DNA from 2 places in the Rossellomorea sp. GAMAL-10_SWC genome. Region 1 is predicted to be linked to the other one. Evidence: predicted binding sites of a transcription regulator. Region 1 holds the regulator's gene; the other holds the start of a gene.

What was found. Region 1 encodes NrdR, which represses ribonucleotide reductase genes. Its sites were predicted from a motif close to AACACNATATATNGTGTT; they were not measured.
Region 2: nrdI (class Ib ribonucleoside-diphosphate reductase assembly flavoprotein NrdI) is a predicted target of NrdR. The motif match lies at 10,246-10,263, and genes of this name have one in related genera.

Annotation. Positions count from the first base shown of each region.
Region 1 is NZ_CP144911.1:3,282,698-3,295,021, forward strand. Features, by position in the region: gene V5E38_RS16260 (nitric oxide synthase oxygenase) at 1-194, shown strand, start outside; gene V5E38_RS16265 (MBL fold metallo-hydrolase) at 323-1,144, shown strand; gene rplT (50S ribosomal protein L20) at 1,327-1,683, opposite strand; gene rpmI (50S ribosomal protein L35) at 1,726-1,926, opposite strand; gene infC (translation initiation factor IF-3) at 1,950-2,453, opposite strand; ribosomal protein L20 leader region at 2,528-2,655, opposite strand; gene ytxC (sporulation protein YtxC) at 2,788-3,621, opposite strand; gene dnaI (primosomal protein DnaI) at 3,733-4,668, opposite strand; gene V5E38_RS16295 (replication initiation and membrane attachment family protein) at 4,683-6,113, opposite strand; gene nrdR (transcriptional regulator NrdR) at 6,150-6,620, opposite strand; gene speD (adenosylmethionine decarboxylase) at 6,947-7,333, opposite strand; gene V5E38_RS16310 (glyceraldehyde-3-phosphate dehydrogenase) at 7,818-8,837, opposite strand; gene coaE (dephospho-CoA kinase) at 8,930-9,526, opposite strand; gene ytaF (sporulation membrane protein YtaF) at 9,603-10,247, opposite strand; gene mutM (Fpg/Nei family DNA glycosylase) at 10,306-11,139, opposite strand; gene polA (DNA polymerase I) at 11,159-12,324, opposite strand, start outside.
Region 2 is NZ_CP144911.1:883,250-895,573, reverse strand. Features, by position in the region: gene V5E38_RS04265 (hypothetical protein) at 6-734, opposite strand; gene deoD (purine-nucleoside phosphorylase) at 1,033-1,737, shown strand; gene V5E38_RS04255 (disulfide oxidoreductase) at 1,950-2,363, shown strand; gene V5E38_RS04250 (DUF72 domain-containing protein) at 2,360-3,208, opposite strand; gene V5E38_RS04245 (two-component system sensor histidine kinase NtrB) at 3,336-4,559, shown strand; gene V5E38_RS04240 (quinone oxidoreductase family protein) at 5,178-6,146, opposite strand; gene nrdF (class 1b ribonucleoside-diphosphate reductase subunit beta) at 6,165-7,133, opposite strand; partial or broken gene V5E38_RS04230 (ribonucleotide reductase barrel domain-containing protein) at 7,282-8,238, opposite strand; partial or broken gene V5E38_RS04225 (ribonucleotide reductase barrel domain-containing protein) at 8,692-9,819, opposite strand; gene nrdI (class Ib ribonucleoside-diphosphate reductase assembly flavoprotein NrdI) at 9,806-10,165, opposite strand; gene ykzS (protein YkzS) at 10,524-10,718, opposite strand; gene V5E38_RS04210 (spore germination protein GerW family protein) at 10,813-11,121, opposite strand; gene V5E38_RS04205 (YkvS family protein) at 11,297-11,482, shown strand; gene V5E38_RS04200 (DUF6254 family protein) at 11,695-11,805, opposite strand; gene V5E38_RS04195 (efflux RND transporter permease subunit) at 12,066-12,324, shown strand, end outside.

The DNA.
Region 1 (12,324 bases):
ATGGTGTTAGTATTGTTGATCACCATTCTGCCGCACAGCAATTTCTTCAATTTGAAAAACAAGAAGAATCATGTGGCCGAGAGTTAACAGGTAATTGGAAGTGGCTAATTCCGCCTATGTCACCTGCTACAACTCATGTCTTTCATAAACGATACGATGATACAACGCTTAAGCCAAATTTCTTTCCAAGATAATCATTGTAAATAGTTATAACCTTAATGAACTGACACATTTGTAGTTAATTCATTAAGGTTTTTTCTATTATTTGATACAATATTAAGTATCAACATAATCTTCTAAAAATTATTAAAGGAGTAATTCAATGATTTTATTTCAAAATGACAATATTACAGTATTTCAAAGTGCATTATTTCAAACAAACTCAACCGTTGTAGCAACCGACGATTGTATCATTATTGTCGATCCCACTTGGTTACCTCATGAAATAAATGAGATAAAGGAATTTGTTGAATCAATTAAAAATGAACGACCAATTTATTTATACTTTACACATGGAGATTTTGATCACATTATAGGTTATTATGCATTTCCTAATGCTAAGACTATTGGAAGCGAAAATTTACATAACCATCCTGAAAAAGATATTAAACTTTCAAAAATCCGTCAATTTTACAATGATAATTATATTAATCATGCCCGACCAATACAATTTCCAAAAATTGATTTAATGATTAGTGAAGATGGTCAGGAAATTAAAATCGGACAGACAACATTAAGATTTTATCATTCTCCTGGACATACGAAAGATGGTTTATTTCTTTATATTGAAAATTTAGGAATATGGGTTACAGGTGATTATTTATCTGATTTTGAACTGCCGATTGTATTTGATAGTGTAAAAAGCTATTACAATACTTTAGATAAGGCAGAAGAACTAATTAATAAGTTTGAATTATCATTGTTAGTTCCAGGCCACGGTCAAGTTTCATCAAATAAAGAAGAGATTGCTACTCGAATTGAGCTAGGTAGAAGTTACTTAAAAAGACTTCAAAAAGCTATACAGAATAATAATGAGGCAGAAATAAATTCATTAGAAAAAGAGTTTTCATTTCCTTCTGGTTTCACAAAATATTGTCATGAATCAAACGTTAATAACATGAAAAAAGAATTTAGTTTCGTTTAAGAAATCTATTCAAATAAAGAAAACTTGCCGATTAGCAAGCCTTAAGGCGAAGACAGAGGTTTAGTTGCACTTATACTTTATTCCTAAAATTGGATACCACGTCGAGTTAACTTTCTCGTTGCCAATTTATACTTTAAAGTGAAAAAAAATCCTTAACAAATGTTAAGGATTTTTTAAACGAATTATTTTAAGTTAGCTTTTGCAGCGTTTGCTAATTCAGCAAATGCTTTTTCGTCAGCAACAGCTAGGTCAGCTAACATTTTACGGTTAACTTCGATACCTGCTAATTTTAATCCGTGCATTAAACGGCTGTAAGAAAGTCCGTTCATACGAGCAGCCGCGTTGATACGAGTGATCCATAATTTACGGAAATCACGTTTCTTTTGACGACGGTCACGGTAAGCATACATTAATGATTTCATAACTTGTTGGTTTGCAACTTTGAATAATGTATGTTTAGAACCGTAATAACCTTTTGCTAATTTAATAACCTTTTTACGACGAGCGCGTGTAACTGTACCGCCTTTAACTCTTGGCATATTGTTTCCCTCCTAGATATCTATCTAATACGTTTATCGTTCTTATTTCATGTTTGTAAGCATAAAGCGGATACGTTTGAAATCGCCTTTGCTTACTAATGAAGCTTTACGTAATTTACGTTTTGCTTTTGTAGATTTGTTAGCGAATAAGTGGCTTGTGTATGCACGACCACGTTTTAATTTACCTGATCCAGTCTTTTTAAAACGTTTTGCTGAACCACGGTGAGTTTTCATTTTAGGCATATCGTGTTTCCTCCTCAAATAAATTACTTTTCGTTTTTAGGTGCTAAGACTAAGAACATACTACGACCGTCCATTTTTGGATGTGACTCAACAGTTGCAACTTCTGCACAAGCAGTTGAGAAACGATCAAGTACTCGTTGTCCAATTTCCTTATGCGTAATAGCGCGTCCTTTGAATCGAATAGACGCTTTAACTTTATCGCCTTTTTCTAAGAACTTAATTGCATTACGAAGCTTTGTGTTAAAGTCATGTTCATCAATTGTAGGACTTAAACGAACTTCTTTCATGCTAATAATTTTTTGGTTTTTACGGCTCTCTTTGTCTTTCTTTTGTTGCTCGAAACGGAATTTTCCGTAGTCCATAATTCGACATACAGGTGGTTTTGCCGTTGGTGCTACCATCACTAGATCAAGATTAACATTCGAAGCTAACTCAAGAGCCTCTTGTTTTGTCTTGATTCCAAGTTGATCTCCGTTAGGACCAATTAATCGAACTTCACGAGCACGAATTCCATCGTTTACCATCATGTCTTTGCTAATAGTAAAACACCTCCAAGGTATTGTAAGAATGATCTTAATTTGTATCGTTGAAGCAATCATAACCCAACAAAAAAGTGTGGGTATATAAATACACCCACACTGACAGTATCAAAGTAATAAATGATTCTGTTACCTGATAACAGCCTTGTAGCGTCATCCAGGTGAGAAGCGGGTGCTTCTTCTTCAACAAATAAGTATTCTTTTCTTTCGTTACTATAACATAGCGACATGATGTTGTCAATATTCGTATGCTTTGTTCGCAACGAAATTTATTATATCAAAGAAACTTATTTATGACAATGCTTTTTTAAATTATAAAATTTCATTTCAATTTTTCCTGTGAAAACTCTTGTAATGTATGTATTAGGACTCGTTCTTGAAAGATATTTTGAAGTGTAATGATTAATGAAATATCGACTGATGAAGTGTATAAATGAATTCTTTTAGGTGCAATTGCCGTTAAGGGCAAAATTAATTCGTTATCAATATACTCTCTATTTTCCACTTGTTTTCCATATTCTTTTAGTACATCTTTAGTAAGTGGTAAAAATAGATGATCATATACGCTAAATTTTCCGTCAAACACTATATGCACTTGAGGAATAAGCGCATCCGTTTTAAGTACCTGCTGTCTTAGATTCTCAATAAGATTCTGGTATTCGTTTTCTAATTTGTACTCATCTATTGCAATTTCACAAACATAAGCTAACTGCTTATAATATTCCTTCAAACGAAATGTAATAAAAGAATCTAAGCTAAAATTTACTCCATCTTTTAAGTACTCAGAAAGTGCATATGAAACTAAATTCTTACTTCGTCTAATTTTTTTCTGGTTTGGTATGCTTCTTCTAGTTCCTCTTAATAATGATTGTGCGATCGGTATGATTTGACTTTGCTCGTCTTCCTCATAGAAAAAAGATGTATGTAAAATGGATTGAATCCACTTATCTTCTTTTTGAAGTAAAATAAATTGTACTAGTGTCGGAACTAAAATACTTTTTATTAAATCTTCAGTGTTTTGAGGAAATGTGATTAAAATTGTATTGATTTTGTGTCTTCTTAAAATGTATGGTCTCGATTGCTTTTTTAAGCGTTTTTGTAATCGTTCGTAGACATAAGCTGCGTCAATGGGTTCATTGAAAAAAATTTCAATCACCCTGTTCCCCCCTTTCTAGCACCACCTAGTCCTATATATATTAAAGAAATAATTAAAAAATGACGCAAAATCACTTAGTAATTTGTGATTTTACGCCATTTTTTGATTTTTTTATGAATGTCTTAAATTTGAACCAGAAATTTTAACTGGTTTGGCTAAAAACTTAACACGATCTACAATACGTGCTGCTTTAACCCTTTCTTCTTCTCCACGTTGAGAATATGTTAAGTGATGCTCTAATTGATTTAAATCAGCATTAGATGTAAAGAAGGTAGGCAATTTTTCTAGCATGCGGTATTGCAGAATTGTACCTAATATTTCATCTCTTGCCCAACTAGACATTTGCTCTGCGCCAATATCATCTAACATAAGAACTTCCACTTTTTTTACAGCTTCAATTTTTTCCTCTAATGTGCCATCACTAATAGAGCTTTTTAGTTCTCGTAAAAATTCAGGTAAATATACGAGCATTGAAGTTATTTCTTCCTCTGCTAGTTCATTTGCTATAGCACCAAGAATAAACGTTTTTCCAACCCCAAACGGACCATGTAAATATAAACCTTGAGCCATTTTTCCTTTTTCATAATTCATAATAAACTGTCTAGCAGCAGAAATTGCTTCAAAACGGCCAGGGTCTTCTAAAGACAAGTTTGACATAGAAGCTTGAAGAACATCCTTTGGTAAGTACATGCATTTTATCAATGACTCATGTTTTTTGCGTTTATCGTTTTTCACACCATTTGGACAACGATCATATTGAACATCAATTCGTTTTCCTTGAATAATCAAATGAGGATGATAACCATGCACCATATTTTTACACTCATTAAAAGATGGGCAATCTTCACAATTTACACTTTGTCCAATGTACTCATATAGCTTAACTAGGCTACTATCAATCATTTGATCTGTAATTTCATTTTTATGCTCAGCTAAAAATGAAATTATTTTTGGGTGACTACGGACTTCTTGTCGCATTTTTTGAAATGTGTCCTGGAATTGTTTATTTTTCATTAATGCACTAAATGCGTTTTGAATAGGTTCCATTAGCGTCCTCCCATTTAACGTTTCTTTTTATTTTTAAACATTTCTAGTTCTTTTTCTAATCGTTTTCGTTCTTCATCTATCGAAGAATCATTTTGGTTATTGATTGTTACCGGTGCAGTCTGTGAATCATTCGACTCACTCGATTGAAGCCAGTCAGGTACAATCTCAGTTCGAATTGATTTATTTCGTCTATTACTTGAGCGAGTTTTAGCAGCAGTTGCACTCTGTTTAGTTTCTTCAAACTCTTTACGGGCAAGATCCATAGCCTGTTTAACGGTTGTTACTCCTTTTCTCGCCCAATGACTTGCTATCTTAATTACGTAATTTCTAGAAAGCTTTTTATCTAAACGAATCATGACATAGTCAATTAACACATTTGCGACTCCAGGTAGAAGCTTTTGATCAATCATAATCTCTTCAATAATTTTCAAATCAGCTTCACTTGGTTCAGCTCCACCCGATATCTCCTTAAGATACCTGCGAGGAGAAATTGTTTCGAAGCAATGAATTAATTTTTCTTCTTGGGTTGATGGTTGCTCATTGCCCATTTGTCTATGCTGAATGGGTTGAACCTTTTCCACAATCGTAGGCAGAGCTTCATGATGTTGGAATTGATACCAGTCTCTTGCTTCAAGTCGAAGCGTCTCAATGTTGATTTTATTATCTTCATTTAATGAGCGCATAACAATCGTTTTCATTTGAATTGGATTTATTCCATATAAAAATGCAAGTTTTAAAATCGTTTCCTTTACTTCTGTAGTAAATGCTCTTTTTGGAACAAAGGAATCAGAAAGTCCATCCAAAAATAACGCATAGTCAAACTCTTCCATTTTGACAGATATTTTAATTGGCTGATTGTCTTGTAAAATTCTACGATCATTTGACGTAGAAAGATCATTACTTTGCTGAATTTCATTTAATTGCTCAACTGTTATTGCTTGGAATACCGAATCAAATGAACGTGAAATCTCACGAAACCCTTCTTTCGAAAATGCCTGTCTACTAAAAAAGGTTTTAGTTCGTTGATATTGTGTTTTTCCAATTGTTTTAAACAGAAAGATATTTAGGATAGGGTCTTCGAAAAAAGAATGAGGATCTAACGGAGATTGAAGCTCATATAGAAGCTTTTTTGTACTATTTTCAAATCCTTCATAAACTTTAAGTAAGCCGATTCCTTCAAGGATTAATCTTTGTTCATAAATTGATTTTAAATTACTTTTCATTCCAAGCATTAAAGAATGATGTGTTAACGTATTAGGATTAAGGTCCGTTTGTTCACATTCACTCCATAGCGTCATATATAAACTTAAAGCTTGACTACCAATTATTGGTTGATACAACATCGTCAATACTTGCCTATGAAAATTATGTAAATACCCAGCTGCCATTACAGTATAAGGATCCGCAGGTAGAACATCCATCCAGTGTTGCTTATCAATAGACATTCAAACATTCCTTTCTTGTATTAAAAGAGCGAAGTATTATTCGTCTTTACCTCGCTCTTTGTTAATTAAATCTTTTAATTCATCAATGAATACATTAATATCTTTAAATTGACGATAAACTGACGCAAATCGTACGTATGCAACTTCATCTACTTTAGATAAATGCTCCATGACCATTTCACCTAGAACTTCACTCGGAACTTCTGATGTGCCACTATTTTTCAGTTCTTTTTCAATGCTATGAATAATATCTTCTAGCTGAGATAAAGAGACAGGGCGTTTTTCACACGCTTTGATCAGTCCCCTTAACATCTTATCTTTACTAAATTCCTCACGAGCTCCCTCTTTTTTTACAACTAAAATAGGATTATCTTCAACTCGCTCAAAAGTTGTAAAACGATGCTGACATTCTTCACATTCACGTCTTCTTCTAATTGAACGACCTTCATCTACTGGTCTACTATCAAGTACTCTTGTCCCATTAAAGTTACACGTTGGACATCTCATCGTTATAGTTCAACTCCAAACACTTAATTGTTTAAACGTATTATTATAACTCTATACTATAACAAATTCAAAATAAACTAAAGTTTATTTCTTAAAAGCCACAAAGCCTATTTTTCATGATCAATGAAATTTCATTATTTTATGTTAATGGAAATATTTTTCACTATGTAAAGCTAGTTCATTCTCCAGAAGGCTATTAAAAGCTAGATTGTTTAGACAATATAATCTGCTAACCTTGAAGAAGCATTAAGTTAATCTATTTTTCGGGTATGGTAATTTAGCAAAAACAAAAAAGAGAGATGAAAAATCACCTCTCTCAATTCTTTTTAGTTACCATTTACAACTTTTACATTATCAACTTGAATGGGACCCATTCCTCTTGGTAACTCAACGTTTTCGCGAGTATCAGCTTCTAAAGCTTCAGCGATAAAGTTTGCAGCTACATTCGGATCAATTCTATCACCGCAAGTGTAAACATCGATACTTGCATAACCATGCTCAGGAAAACTGTGAATAGTTAAGTGTGATTCTGAAATGATTACGACACCACTAACGCCATGAGGAGCGAACTTGTGAAAAGCAACTTCACGAACTTCTGCACCAGAGCGTAACGCAGCATCAACAAAAGTTTCCTCAATAAATTTCATATCATTTAATTTTTCTGTATTACAACCCCATAATTCTGAAATGACGTGACGACCCATAGTATCCATATTCATTTCCCCCTTAAAATAATTTGTCATGACTTCTATTGCGAAAGTATGATCAACTACCACGGGGGAAAGTTAGTCCAAAGAGGTCCTAACCCTTTAAGTAATTAGTTATACTTTTAGAAGTTCACGAAAGTTAGTATACTTTTTTTAAATTTGAATTGCAAGATAAATTTTATTTTTTTGTTATTTACTGAATTAATTGTGAAGAAAATAAGTCTAAAAGTGCGATAAATACATGTATAGCAAGGAAACAGAGCGTACATGCTTTTTAGGGGATAGATCGCTATCTGGTATTGTATAGTGAGACTTTTGTAATGGAAATCAACGTTCTTCTTTATTAGATATTAAGTCGCGTATTACATCTCAGTATAGTCATAAATTCACATTTCTCATTAATGTGTTATACAACTTCAAAAAGACTAACCAGATAAACTAGTTAGCCTTTTGTATTCGTTTACAATTTTTTATAAGTACAATATTTTAATTAAACAGTTTCAAGCTTTTTTATTTTAGATGCAACGATTGACACTAAGTCAACTACACGTCTTGAGTAGCCCCACTCATTATCATACCAAGCTAATACTTTAACTTTTGTACCATCGATTACCATTGTAGAAAGAGAATCGATAATTGCAGAGTGTGTATTTGTATTAAAATCAATTGATACTAATGGTTCGTTACAATATTCGATAATTCCGTGCATTGAACCTTTCGAAGCCGTTTCAAATACTTCATTAATTTCTTCAACAGTTACTTCTCTCTTTAAGTCAACAACTAAGTCAACAAGTGATACGTTTGGAGTAGGAACACGTAAAGCCATACCATGTAACTTACCATTTAAATGTGGAAGTACTTTAGATAATGCTTTTGCTGCACCTGTAGTTGTTGGAATAATTGATTGACTGCAAGCACGTGCACGACGTAAATCTTTATGTGGATTATCAATATTTTTTTGATCATTTGTAAATGAGTGAACAGTTGTCATTAATCCATTAACAATTCCAAATTGCTCATCTAATACTTTTACAACTGGCGCTAAACAGTTAGTTGTACAAGATGCGTTTGAAATAATGTGATGATTTTCTAGGTCTAATTTATCATCATTTACGCCAATTACTACTGTGATATCTTCATTTTTACCAGGTGCTGTTAAAATTACTTTTTGAGCTCCAGCAGTAATGTGCATTTTTGCTTTTTCAGCATCATTAAATTTTCCTGTTGCTTCAATAACTATATCAACATTAAGCTCGTTCCATGGAAGTAACTCAGGATTTCTTTCACTAATTAATTCCACACGCTTACCATCAACGATTAAATGATCTGCATTTGCAATTACTTCACCATCAAACTTGCCATGAACTGTATCATATTTAATTAAGTGCGCTAAAGTTTCAGAAGGATAACTTGCATTAATTGCAACGATATTATAATCTCCATTTTTAATTGCTTGACGGAAAACCATGCGTCCAATTCGACCAAATCCATTTATTGCTACATTTACCATAAGTAAACCCCCAATTAAGTTATACTGTTTATTATATCCCTGCAATTAGTATAACACATAAGTTGGATTTTGGTTAAACTATTTACATTATTTTACGAAATAATTTTATTTAATAGGTCTTTAACCTGTCTTTTTGTATCCTCAAAGTCACCATTGTTATCTATTACATAGTCAGCTCGTGCTGCTTTTTCTTTAACTGGTAATTGAGACGCAATACGTAAAAGGGCATCCTCTTTCGATAAACCATTACGATTCATCAAACGCTTTAGTTGATTTTCTTCCGACACTGTCACTACAATTACTTTTTCCACTAATTCAATTGAGTTACCCTCATATAAAAGAGGGATATCTAAAATAACCAGTGGTTCACCTTCTTTTATGTATCGATCAGCTTGTTCTTTCATTTCACGTCTTACTTCTGGATGTACTATTTCATTAAGTTGTAAGCGCTTTTCTTTATTATTAAAAATAATACTTCCGAGAATTGGTCGATTAATTTCACCAGAATTTAAAAGAACCTCACTTCCGAAAGCCTCAACAATTTTTTTATATGCAGGTTGTCCAATTTCAACCACTTTTTTTGCAATTACGTCTGCATCAACAATTGGAACATTTAATTCCTTTAAGAAATTGGAAACCGTACTTTTTCCACTTGCAATGCTACCAGTTAGTCCAAAAATTTTACCCATCTTTTATTCTCCTTACACTAGATAAAGAGGACCAAATGGAATAAATCCATTCGGATACACTCTTTCATTATTTTTATTACATCTTCATTAATCCAATTAATATTAAAAAAACACCTGGTAAAAAGGTTAACTTTTGAAGCCACAATGTTTTCGATAACACATTTCCTAATTTCATACCAAATAATAAGAATAAAGCACTTGCAGTAGATGTTACGATTGCCGTCAATAGCGGAGAAAATCCAAGTAACGATGCACCTATACCAGCCCCAAAGGCATCAAGTGAAAGTGCAAACCCAAGTAACATCGCTTCCAATCCATTAATACTACCTGAACGATCTATGTCTGCAGTTGTAGGCTTCTTTAAAATTTTTACGACAACACCTAGAATTTCAAATTCCCAGTCAATCCCTTTATCTTCTATCTCATTCTTTTCTTCTATATTTGATCCTTTATTTGATCGGTAAAATTGAAAAAGTACCCATAATCCTATACATACAAGTACAAATCCTCCGATTCTTTTTGCTATTATCGGTGAAAAAAAGTCTGTAATTGCATGCCCAATCCCCATGGATGTCATTAATATGATCCCTGAACAAGCTGCAATTGTAATGATTGATTTTAAAGGAATTTTTACTTTTCGAAGTCCATAAGTAAACCCAACACTGCAACTATCTAAGCTTAGTGCGCATGCTAGTAGTATTAATGATAGCATATTTACCATAAAAATAGGCCCCTCTCATTCGTACTCTTGATATAGTATGAAAGAAAGGAACCTTATGTTAATTTTTTTTAGGCTGACAGACCGGGCAAAAAGAAGTACCTCTGCCGCCAACTTTTATTTTTTCTATTGGTTGGCCGCAATTATGACATTCTAAACCCTTTCTGCCATATACTTTAATAATATCTTGAAAAGTTCCTATTTGACCTTGTGAATTTACATAAGAACGAATTGTGCTTCCACCTAAATCCACAGCCTCTTGTAAAGTTGCTGTAATGGATTCGGCAAGTATTTTTATTTGTTTAGGCTTTAATGATGATGCAGGTGTTTCCGGATGAATCTTAGCCCTAAATAAAACCTCATCAACATAAATATTACCTAAACCGACTACTAATTCCTGATCTAATAAAACGACTTTAATTTTTCGGTTTGTATTTTCAAGCTTTTTTCTTAAATAATCAGCAGTAAATTCATCGGAAAATGGCTCTGGACCTAATTTAGCAAGTGGTGGTCCTTCATTCTCCTCACCTTTAATAAATAAATGCATTGTACCAAATTTACGAACATCTTGATACCTAAGTTCTGTTCCATCTTCGAATAGGAATCGAACATGAGTATGAGGTGCTACAGGTTCTTCTGCTGGGAACACGCGAAATTTCCCTTCCATTCTTAAATGTGAAACAAGTGTAAAATCACTTAATTGAAATAGTAGAAACTTACCTCGACGATTTATATTTTCTACTGTTTGACCTTTTAGTAAAATCTGAAACTCATCTACTTCATTCGGTTTCTTTATTATTTTTCCCCATGAAACGATTACTGTTGAGATTGTTTTCCCAACGATTAAATCAAGTAAAGTTCGTCTGACCGTTTCAACTTCTGGTAATTCAGGCATACAAAGTCATCCTATCTATTTATTTTGCTTCAAACCAAGAATCTCCAAAATTATAATCAACCTTTAATGGCACTACTAGCTCGACTGCATGTTCCATTACTTCTGGTACGATTTTTTCTAAAATTGCTAATTCTTCTTTTGGAGCTTCTAATATTAATTCATCATGTACTTGTAAAATTAATTTTGCCTGAAGTTTTTCTGCTTTAAGACGCTCATCTAATAAAATCATAGCCTTTTTAATAATATCTGCAGCACTACCTTGAATTGGGGTATTCATCGCTGTTCTTTCAGCAAATCCACGAACATTAAAGTTTGAGCTTGAAATTTCAGGAATATAACGACGTCTATTTAAGATTGTACTTACAAATCCATCTAGTTTAGCCCTTTGAACAATATCTGACATATAATCTTTTACTTTAGGAAAACTAGCAAAGTACTTTTCAATAAATATAGACGCTTCTTTTCTTGTAATACCTAACCCTTGTGATAATCCATAATCACTAATTCCGTATACGATCCCAAAGTTAACAGCTTTTGCTTGTCTTCTCATATTACTTGTTACCTCATTAGCACTAACATGGAAAACATCCATTGCAGTCTTTGTATGAACATCGAAGTCATTTTTAAATGCATCCATTAAATTATCGTCTTGTGCTATATGAGCTAATACCCTTAATTCAATTTGAGAATAATCGGCAGCAAAGATCAGCCAGTCTTTTTTAGATGCGACAAAAGCTTTTCTAATTTTTCTACCTTCTTCTAAACGAATAGGAATGTTTTGCAGGTTAGGATCAATTGAGCTTAAGCGACCAGTTTGTGCTAATACTTGATTAAATCGTGTATGAACCTTGGAATCTGATTCATTTATCACTTTTAACAAACCTTCTACATATGTAGAATTTAATTTCCCAACTTGACGATAATGAAGAATTAATCGAATGATTTCATGTTCGGCCTCTAATTTTTCAAGTACATCAGCAGAAGTCGAATAACCAGTTTTTGTTTTTTTACCAGATGGTAAATTTAACTTTTCAAATAATATAACACCTAATTGCTTTGGTGAATTAATATTGAATTTTTCTCCGGCTAACTCATAAATACCCTCTTCAAGCTCTTTTAACTTATTAGCTAGTTCTGAACCCATCGTACGAAGAGTCTCTTCTCTAACTGTTACTCCTTCAAATT
Region 2 (12,324 bases), 2.4 Mb from region 1:
ACTCCTTAGCTGTCTTTGTCTTTTACGTCTAAAATAAAATCAAATGATTTTTGATCGTCATTTAATTTAAATTCATAAAATATTTTATACATACCTGCTTCAGGTAAATCAAGTTCATAGTTTACTTTTGAATGATTAGTAGGATTACTAATTAACTTAAAATAGGTTCCTTCTTCATTCATAATATAAAATTGCTGATTTGTAAATTGGGAACGTTTTTTAAATTGATCAAAATCAAATGTAATTTTACTCTTAGTTTTTGGAAGAATTGAAGTATATAGTAGGGAAACTCTATAATCATCAGTCTTTTCCGTTAGAATAGCTGTCGGAAATACTTCTGATTTTTTGTCCTTTTGTTTTTGGAATATCTTAGTATCAAGCGTTTGATTATTTAAAAATATACTAACATAATAAGGAATGTCTTTCTTAAAAGAATACTTAAATGTAAATTGATTACTTCCATTATATACTGGTTCAATGACTTTATAAGATTTTAATTGATCTGTCGTAATAAATATTCTGATTTTTTCCCGTTGTAACACATTCAAAGTTCTAGAGGATACGGTTACTTCTTGTGAATTTTTTTTAGTTGTAAGATTCCATTTTACCTTTTGAACTTTCAGTTGGCTAACCTGACTACCACTTGATAATATACTATGATTAACTAGACGATTGCTAATTAATAGAATAATTAATATAGCTATACATAGAGCTGCAATAAAACGAAATTTCATAGATCATTCTCCCTTAAATAGGTTAAAATTAATAATTTTTAGTTATTTCAAGAAAGCTGAAATTCTAATTGTAAACTCTTTCATTATTTTATCACCTGTGCAATAATTAAAAATCGCCATAAATTATCTGTATTGGTTAATTTTGTCTATGAATATTTCTATATTTAATATGTACTACGTCCATCTCACTTTTTCCTTTAAGCGACATACAAATAAGAATGTTTTTTATTTAAATGTAGAAACTAACATACTGATAATGGATGGGCTATTTACACACAGTTTTAAGGAGGATCATTAAATGAGTATACATATCGGTGCCGAACAAGGTGCAATTGCTGATAAAATTTTATTACCTGGTGACCCATTAAGAGCTAAATATATCGCAGAAACATTTTTAGAGGATGTTGTTTGTTATAATGATGTACGTGGAATGCTTGGTTTTACTGGTACATATAAAGGCCAAAGAATTTCCGTTCAAGGTACTGGAATGGGAGTACCTTCAATTGGTATTTATGTAAATGAACTAATTAATAGTTATGGTGTAAAAACTTTAATTCGCGTTGGTACATGTGGTGGACTTCAAAAGGATGTAAAAATTCGTGACGTCATTATTGCGATGACGACTTGTACAGATTCAAATATGAATCGTCAAACATTCCCTGGTTTCGATTATTCTCCATGTGCTAGCTTTGATTTATTAAAGAAAGCGTATGAAGGTGCAGTGAATAAAGGGTTAAATGTTAAAGTAGGAAATATTTTAACTTCAGATCTTTTCTATCGAGACAGTATGGACATGTATGAAAAATTAGCTAATTACGGAGTGCTTGCTGTAGAAATGGAAACGACTGCATTATATACAATCGCAGCAAAATATAATGTAGACGCACTTACTGTTTTAACTGTAAGTGATCATATCTTCACTGGTGAAGAAACATCTGCACAGGAAAGACAAACTACTTTTAATGACATGATTGTCATCGCGTTAGATGCGGCAATCGCTTAAGATATCTTTAAAAAACCTGGGATTATGATCTCAGGTTTTTTAGCTTTTAAAATATTCTTTTTATCAAATCAGAAAAGCATAGAATATTCTTTTTCTGGGCTCTATAAATAACTAAAATTTAAATTTCATGACCAAACGTCGTTTTTATACCACTTTACATCCAATCAAAGGTACAATAGCAATATCGAAAATCAAATTAAGGATGGTAAGGAATGAAGAAACAGCAATCAATTTTATTTTTCACCTGGATTGTAAGTATTATTGCAACACTAGGTAGTTTATCATTTTCAGTTATTAATCATTGGACACCTTGTTCATTATGCTGGTATCAACGAATCTTTATGTACCCAATTGTTTTTATATTAGGAATCGCTTTTTATAAAAATAAAATAAAAGATGTTATTTATGTTTTACCTTTATCATTAATAGGTATGTGTATTTCAATCTATCATATTTTAATTCAAAAAGTTCCTGCACTTAAGGAAACAGCAACACAGTGTGGTCCAGTCCCTTGTACTGGGGATTATTTAAATTGGTTTGGATTCATTACAATTCCAATGCTGGCATTTGTTGCATTCCTACTTATTAATATTTGCTGCATAACTCTGTTACGAAAATCAAATTAAAATAATTCAAGCTGCTCTGTAGAGGATGGTCCAAATTCAATACCAAGCAGCTTCATTAATTGTTTAGCATTATCCGCTGCATCTCCACCAGAATTATTATTAAACAGTATACAAATTTCTTTTGTGTTTTTTGATAACTGTTCAATTCTTTCTACCCATTCATATAATTCTTCTTCATTATATCGGTATAAATAACGTACCTCACGCCAATTATCTTGTCCATTGTGATTCCATCCATATATATTTCGGCCATGGAAACGAATTAAAGTTAAATTTGGATTCGTAGGATGTAATACGATTGGTATGCTTCCATTACCTGCTTGTGGCTCATCACAAATTGAATGAATCCATCCTTCATCCTCCATAAATTTCAACGTTTGCTCATAAAACTTAGGATAAAACCACGTCTGATTACGAAATTCTAAAATAGCAGGAAGACCTTTAAGTTTACTTTTTAAAGTTCTTAATAATTCAACATTTTCTTTTTTACAATTAAACCATGGTGGAAACTGAAATAATATACCTTTTAATTTATTCGCTTCAATTAAAGGCTGGATTGATTCTAAAAATGGCGTTAACAGTAAAATTTGTTCCTCTTTAGAATAGGTTTGCCTTGAATGGCCGGTGATACCGCCATACGCTTTAACGATAAATGAAAAGTCAGCGGTTGTTTGATTTACCCATTTTTGATAGTTTGATTGTGGCATAATACTATAGTAGGAAGAATCAATTTCAACAATAGGAAAATGCGTACAATATTGTCTCAATTTTTTTGAAGAGTGAATCCGATCAGGGTATAAACTATCATGATCGCCCCACCCAGTAACTCCAATTTTTATTTCCATACTTTTCTCCCATTAGTTCTTTCATTACTAATTAATTATTTCTAATTTTCATTAAAATAAACGAATTAGTTTGATATAATTGACTACAGTATAATCTTATTTTAGTAGAAATTGGAGTATAGTGTAAATGATTAACGAGACAGTGCATGAACTAAAAAATAAAATAACCGAGCTTGAAGAAAAAGTAAAATCGTATGAAACAATTTTAAATACAATAACTTCCGGATCTATATTTTCAAATGAAACTCGTGAATTATCAAATTCAAATCATTTAACTAGAAATACAGGTTTATGTAATACAAATAATGAAACACTTCCATTACATACTAAATTCTCTACCTTTTTATCTAATAGTCGAAGAACTTTGCAATCGATCTATGATGCTTTACCGCATCACATAGTATTTATCGATAAAGATGGAATCATTACGCTATATAACCAACAAGTTGCGATTGATTTTAAAATTACTAAATACGAATTAATCGGACGGCATATTAGAAATTTATTAAAAATAGACGATAAAGACATTTGTTTACTACAAACACTTTATTCAGGTGAAGAATTTTATAATAAGGAAATTTTAAATATTAATTATGGCATTATCAATACCCGTATAATCCGTGATATAAATGGAGAAATTTCAAGAGTAATTGGTATTTTTCATAATTTAAACGAGGCAAGGGATTCTGAAAAGCTAGCAATGTCTGGTAGAATTGCTGCAGGTATAGCACATGAAGTCCGCAATCCACTTACAACTGTTAGAGGTTATTTACAATTCTTGCAAGAAGAAGCTCCGCCTCAATATAAGCAATTGTTTAATGATTTATTGATTCCAGAATTAGATAGGGCAAATGGAATCATTACTGACTTTTTATCCATTACAAAGAATGCGAACTATAAACCAGAGCCAATTAATATTAATGATTTCTTATCGAATCACATAAAACAACTATTATTTAGCGAGACCGTTTTAAATAATGTTAAAATTGAATACTACCTATCTGAGGAATTAATAGGAGCACATATTTTCTTTGATAAAAACCAACTTGTACAAGTTATTTTAAATTTATTTCATAATGCATTAGATGCAAAAAAAGAAGGTCTGCTTACAATTATCATTGCAACTTATATTGATAAGGATTTTATTTATATTTCATTAAAAGATGATGGATCAGGAATTCCACCTTCAGATTTACCATATATATTTGATCCGTTCTTCTCAACTAAAGATGACGGTACTGGACTCGGTTTATCTTTAACTAAAAAACTAATCCAAAATCATAACGGTACTATATGCGTAAAGAGCGATAATAATGGAACTACTTTTACAATTACATTACCAATTAAATAGCTTTATAAAGAAAGACCAAAACATAAAAGTTTTGGTCTTTTTTCAGGCTGAAGAAAAATGGGTTTGTCAACTGTCACTAATTTGTGGTTGTTTTCACTAAAGCCTGTTATGAGTATATTATTTCCATATTTTTGCTTAAAAACATACTTAGACTTCCGTTTTTCAATATTGACTTCGTTTTTCAGCATGTTGAATTAGAAAACGGTCATTAAATGAACATTAATTAATGATTGAATTATCTTTTGGATGTTGTGCTATTAATGGTTTTTGTTGTAAATATGTTTAAGCAATTTTATGATTCCAATAACACTAGTAATGTTTTTTTAAGGTTAAAAATATTTTGAGCTAGATTTAAGAAAAACAAATCAATTGATTAGTTTATTTATTAATGTTCGGTATTAATTTATTTGACATATACTGATTAAGAAACAACTTTTAGTTTACTCTAAGTAAAGGCTATTTGATTAGGTTTTATCGCAGACATTTTTTGATGAATAAGTTGATTGGAATCAACATCACTCTACTCCTTTTACGAAAATTTGGTAATTTATTGAAAAGGTTGTTTTTAACAGCGTGAAAAAAGAAAAGACCAAAACATCAAAGTTTTGGTCTTTTTTATTAAACAGATAATATGATTTTTCCGGTTGATTTTCTACTTTCTAATAGATCGTGAGCAAGTTTACCTTCTTTTAAAGGAAACACAGTAGGTTGTTGTACGATTAATTGTTTAGTTGCAATCCAATTAAATAGCTCTTTACTTCTACGTAGTCTCTCTTCTTTCGAAATTAGCACATTCCACAAGTCTCCACCAGTTAGTGTTTTTGAAGTATCCATTAACATTCTTGGATCAATATGAACTGGATCCCCTCCAGCCATTCCATAAAATACAACTGTACCGTGAACTTTTGTTGCTTCAAAGCTATCCATTATTGTAGATCCTACTGATTCATATACAACATCTACACCATTTTTTTCTTTTGTAAACTCTTTTATTTGTGAAACCCAATTATCACTATATAAAAATACTTCTTTCGCACCGATTGATAAAGCTTTTTCTCTTTTTTCTTGAGATGAGGTTAATCCGATTACCTCTCCACCTTTTAAAAGAATCATTTGAGTCAATAATTGGCCAACACCACCTGCTACTGCATGAACAAGTGCAATATCATCAGCTTTTATTTTATAACTATCATTAATTAAATAATGGGCAGTTAACCCTTGTAGCATAATAGACGCAGCAATTTCAAAATTAATTTCATCTGGAATTGGTACAATATGAGATTCCTTTGCAGCAACATACTCTGCATTCGAAAAAGGAACATCTGCAAACGCTACGCGATCTCCTACTTTATAGTCTTTTACATCAGAACCGACTTCGGTAATAATTCCAGAGCCTTCATACCCTAAAATATACGGAGGATCACCTGCTAAATGATAATTTCCTTTACGACGGTAGATATCTGCAAAATTAACACCTACAGCTTTCATTTCAACTAATACTTCATCATTTGAAATTTTAGGTGTTGCTATTTCTTCATATTTCAATACGTCTGATTGACCAAATTCTCTAAAAACAAGTGCTTTCATTTACATACTTCCTTACATTTAAAATTCAAAAACAAAATCCTCATCTGTTAATTTTTCCACTGTAACTGCTTTTACATACCCATTACCTTTAACAGAGAAGAAATCATGATTTTTTGTATCCGTTTTTAAACCATTTAAAACAATTGGATTAATATCTTCTTCATCAAAATAAGTATCAAAGCCTAAGTTCATTAACGCTTTGTTTGCATTATATCGAATAAACTTATTAACTTCATCTACTAAACCTATTGAAGAATAAATTTCTTCAGTATATTGTAACTCAATTTCATATAATTGAACTAATAATGACATTGTTTCATTGTAAAGTCGAGTTTTTTGTTCATCAGTAAATTGGTCATAAATTTGTTGCGCTAATAGTCCAACAAATACACCGTGAATACTTTCATCTCGTAAAATTAGATTAATAATCTCACCACTAGCAGTCATTTTACCTTGACCAGCTAAGTATAACGGGAAGAAAAATCCACTATAAAATAAGTAACTTTCTAAAAATACACTTGCAACCATTGCCATGTATAACTCTTCATCCGAAACATCACGCTTTAATAAATTTAGATAATAAGAGGAAATTAATTCCGATTTTTTTGTTAAAATTGGATGCTCGTCCACCCATTTAAACAAATCTTCAATTTCATCTTCTGTAGCTAAAGTTGTAAAAATATGCGAATAGCTTTTAGCATGTACTTCTTCCATCGCACCCATGAACGCTAGTACACTTTTTGCTTGTAAATTTTTAAGATGAACTAAGATTAAAGGCATACCTTCTCCGCCTTGCTTAGTATCTAATAATGTTAGACCGCCTAAAACCTTTTTAAATGCTGATTGTTCTTCTTTTGATAATGTATTCCAAGTATTTTTATCAGATGAAACGACAATTTCTTCTTCAGTCCAAAACTGTGATAGATTTTGCTTCCAAAATACTAAACTAAACTCATCTTCTTTTTTATTCCAGTTAACAGCTTTCATTCATATTTCCCCCTAATCATAAAGAAAGCTCGATGATATAGAACAATATGCATAAAGCATTCTATATTCGAGCTTTTCATTTTAGATCATTAAGTAATTTAATTTAGACTATTGAACTCTTTATATACTAAAGTTCAATACTACTTTTTTATACTGAACAACTTATACATTCTTCTACACTCAATTTACGAGTACGTGTGTAATATAAACTCTTTAAACCCTTTTTATTAGCATAAATATAATATCTAGCAAGCTCTCGCGTTGAGATATCACTGTTTACATAAAGAATAGTACTAATACCTTGATCGACATGCTGCTGAATTTCAGCAATTAAGTCGATTAACTTAAATTGGTTAATATCATAAGCTGATTTATAATACCAGAAACTATTTTTTGATAAATATGGCATCGGATAATAAGTTGTTGAATTTGCGTAAGTTCTAGACTCTATAACATTTACAATCGGCATAACCGATGAAGTAGCATTTTGAATGTAACTAATCGATTGTGTAGGCGCGATTGCTAAACGATAGCTGTTATATAATCCATACGCTTGTACTTGCTTACTTAATGTAACCCAGTCAAATTCATTTGGGATATAGATTCCATTAAATAATTCCTTTACCTTATCTGTTTTAGGTTCAAATGATTTTGAAGTATACTTTTCGAAATAAGTTCCTTTAGCGTATTCACTCTTTTCAAAATCCTTAAACGTTTTACTAGTTTCTTTAGCGATTAGCATACTTTTTTCAATAGAATAATAGTTTACCATCATAAAAAATGTATTCGCAAAATCCTTAGCCTCAGCACTTTCATATGAAATTCCATTTTTCGCTAAAAATCCATGCAAATTCATTGCACCTAGACCAACCGAATGAAGTTCTTCATTTGCTTTTTTCACTGTAGGTGCATTCTCTATTTCCGTCATATCTGTTACAGCTGTTAATGCTTCAATTCCAACATGTACAGATTCTCTGATCGCTTTATTTTCCATTACATTTACAATGTTTAATGATCCTAAATTACAATTCACATCACGTTTGATTTGATCTTCTTCGCCATAGTTATTGATGACTGATGTTTCTTGTAGTTGAAAAATTTCTGTCTCTTATATTCAATCAGGCCCGCTACAACCCAACCCGTTCTCTTATGAACTGCTACATGTCACCATGCAGGATAGACTATATCATCACCTTCAGCTCAACCTGGTAAGGTGCTCTGCTTTTCCACTCGCTTTTAAGTGTACTCTACTCGCTTCTTCACTGGAGTTTTTCATCCAGCTATGCTTTCGATAGTCGTTAGGCATTTACTTATCTTAATCTTTCAGAAAGTCTCTTATAGGTAGGAAATTTATCGCGATTTTGATTTAGTTTCTTCAGATATTCCTAAATATTATGTTACATCTTGATTATTAAAATTAATAACACTTAATACCTATAAGACACTTACTATAAAACCAATTAAGATAAGATTTAGCACGGTAGATTACCTATTATAAGGCTTCTCCCGTTTAACAGAGTTTTCGACTAGAATTTCTTCTAGAAGGTGCTAGCTATTAACACAAGTTAGACATTTTAATTTCGCCAATATCCTTTAATGCATGCTGCTGATTAGCATTACTTTTATACATCAAATATGGATAACCAGATTCTAACTGAATCGCAGCAATTTTTACTAATAGATCACGTGCACTTGAATCTAATTTTTTCTTTTTAACTCGCTCATTATTTACTAACTCTTCATATCTTTCATCTATATCAAAATCATCTAAATGAATGCCATACTCTTTATACACTGTATATGGTGCAAATACATAGAATGGTTCATTTTTTTCTGCTAGTTCAAAGAATTTATTTGGAACAATTAAACCGATTGATAGTGATTGAATTCTACTCTTCTCATCGGCATTGATTTTTTTTGTATCAAGAAATTCAACTACGTCCCAGTGGAAAATATTTAAATAGGTTGCACCAGCACCTTTACGTTGTCCTAGCTGGTTAGCATATGAAAATGAATCCTCTAATAGCTTCATAACAGGAACAACACCACTTGCAGCGTTATCAATTTCCTTTATTTGCTCTCCACGAGCTCTAAGTTTTGATAGATTTAATGCAACACCACCGCCGATTTTTGACAGTTGCATTGCCGTATTAATTTGAAATCCTATTGAATTTAAACTATCATCCATTTCTAATAAGAAACATGACACCAATTCGCCTCTTCTACTTCTTCCAGCATTTAAGAAAGTTGGAGTAGCTGGCTGATAGTTTTGTTGAATCATCATTTTTGCTAATTTCAATGCTTTTTCAATATTGCCTCTTCCTAAATATAGTGCAACGATCGCAATTCGATCTTCATATCCTTCTAAATAATGCTTTCCATCATTAGTTTTTAATGCGTAATCTTTAAAGAATTTTGATGCGGCCATATATGATTGAAAAGTGAATCCTGCATTGTATACTAACTCATATAATTTTTCTATTTCATCAAAGGAGTAATCCATCTCAACATTATAATAGTAGTTTTCTTGAATCATATAGTTTAAGCGTTCTTTTAAAGAAGAAAACTGAATTTTTTTATCTTCAACTTCTTTTAGGAAACAAAGAAGCGCTTCTTTATCTTTTGCGAGATCAAAAAAACCATCTTTTTTAATCGTCAATTCATTATTAAGCTCAATATGTCTCAAGCTTTTCCACTCCCTCAATAAAATATTGTACATCTCGACTTGTCCCTGACAGTTCAAACTTTGATAACACTGGAACTTGATAGTCTGATGCTATTTTATCTGCACTTGCTGCAAAAGAATCTCCCCAGTTTTTATTACCACTTGCACTGACTGCTTTTAAATACTTCGAATTACTCTCCAAAAAAGTACTTACGTTTTCAGGTACGTTACCAAATCCTGTAGTATAGGTTACGAGAATATACGGTACTTCAATTTTTAGTCCATCTTTTATTTGGATTGACGGCATTCTAACTTTATTGACAAATCGCTTAACATTGCCAGTCATTGAACTGTAAACTATCACCATATTATCACCCTCGTTAATATGTAAGAATATTGAAAATACTTATATTATATACCTACATATTGTATTACCTTTTTAGAGCAAACACAACATATAGGTACTGAATTTAAAAAATAAACATTTCGACAATATGTCTCGAAATAAAACAATATATGAAATTTAACAAATTATGGAGAAGAGTGCAATAAAGTGTAAAACGATTTTTTTGTCAAATGAGGTCATAACATTTTCACAAAAAAAGTACTCATTAACACCTTGCGAAATAAGAAAAAAAGCTAAAAAAACTTTTTTTTTTCGCAAACTTTTAATGAGTACACGATTAAAATAATATTATTTTGACTTTAGATTTTAACAAAAACAGTTAACTTCTAGCTTCTTCCAAGTAAGTATAAATTACATGTCCACCATGCTGAGCGATTCCTCGAAAGTGCTTAAAATCCTCTCGATTAACGATTATTTGTCTAAATATTAAAAAATCATCTTTTGTAACGCTAATTTCTGAAATCTCACCTTTAACTAGCTGATCAATCAAATTGATAAATTCATTTTGTTCCATATAATCACCCTTTATTATTTTGATCGTTTTTTATTGATGGCTACAAGAAATAAACTTCAATCCTAACATTAACAAAGAATGAACTTAATGGAAACTAAATCGTTACATCAAGAATTTTTTCTGTAACAGCTAAATTCATATTTTTATTATTTACTAAAATTACTTCAGTTTTTCCATCTTTTAAAACTAAAAATGCTTTAGGAATTACTTCTACTCCTGTTCCAATACTCGCAAACTCGTATGATGAATGAGCTTCGCCTAGCGCTAAAATCATCTCAAAAAATGGTACTAAAATAATGTTTTCAAAAAATAAAATCGGATCACCTATTAGCGTATTACTACTAACCAAATTTTTAATTTCATTTGAAATTTCTACCTCAAACTCTTCAAACCATTCTTTCAACAAACTAACCTCCTGAAAGTGCTACAACCATTTTTGCCTTTCAAAAGGTTTTTAAACATAATTTCTTATGAAAAAAGACAAAATTGTAAAAAAATTTAAATTTTCTCTTTACCTTTAAACCGTTTTCATGCATTATAGAAGGTGTCAAGTCAAAACTTTGTTAGGAGATACGCTCATGAAAATTGCAGAAGCAGGAAATATCATTGAGTTTAAACAGGGGTTGAAAGGTAGAGTACAAAAAGTTAATAAAAATTCTGTCATTGTTGACATATCCATAATGGAAAACTTCAGAGATTTAGAAATGGAACCGCTAACAGTCGTAAATCATAAAAATTATAAAATACTAAGAACAGCCGAATAGTTTAAAAATAGTAGATTCTGCTTATATTCATATTTTAAAAGGTTCGAACTACATATATTTCAATTTTATTAAAATTTCATTAGAATTCTTTACCAAATCAGTCTCAGGTCCCGTGTATATCACGGGACTTTTTTCTATGATTACAAATGAAAATGTGATAAGTGATCTTCACGAAAAAAATCTGTACCAATCATTCTTTAGAAAGGAGATGGCTATTTTGTTTCTTTGTCCAATTCTTTAAACGATTTTACTTTATCATGTGGCTGTTGGTTCGACTTTCTTTCATTCCAAAATCGTTCCTTTTCTTTTTTTGATTTTGACATTTTCATACCTCCTAAAATTAATCAATTTCTTGCCATCTTATCATTTCACAAAAAATGAAAATCTATGTTAATTATTTTTAGAAGGATTGAGCATGAAAATCGTATAAAATTTTAAGTTCTTTCTCTTGAATTTTAAAACGCGCATCCTAGAGCTGAAATGAACATTCTATTTCTTATAGAAAAAACGCCATTAAAAGATTGAAAATTCGGATTATACATATTTATCACTTTATCACTATTAATAGAAAGGAAGGTAGTTAATGAACTTTTTAACTAAGTTTAGTTTAAAAAACTCTGTAGCAATATTTATTATTTCGTTTTTATTAATATTTGGAGGATTATATTCTTATTCAAAATTAAAAGTTGAAGAGCTTCCGAATATTGAATTTCCAGCAATCTCTGTTCAAGTTGTTTACCCTGGTACAGCACCAGATGATATAAATGAGCAGATTACAACAAAACTTGAAAGTTCATTTAAATCAATCGAAGGAATTAAGACACTTTCAAGCTCTTCATTCG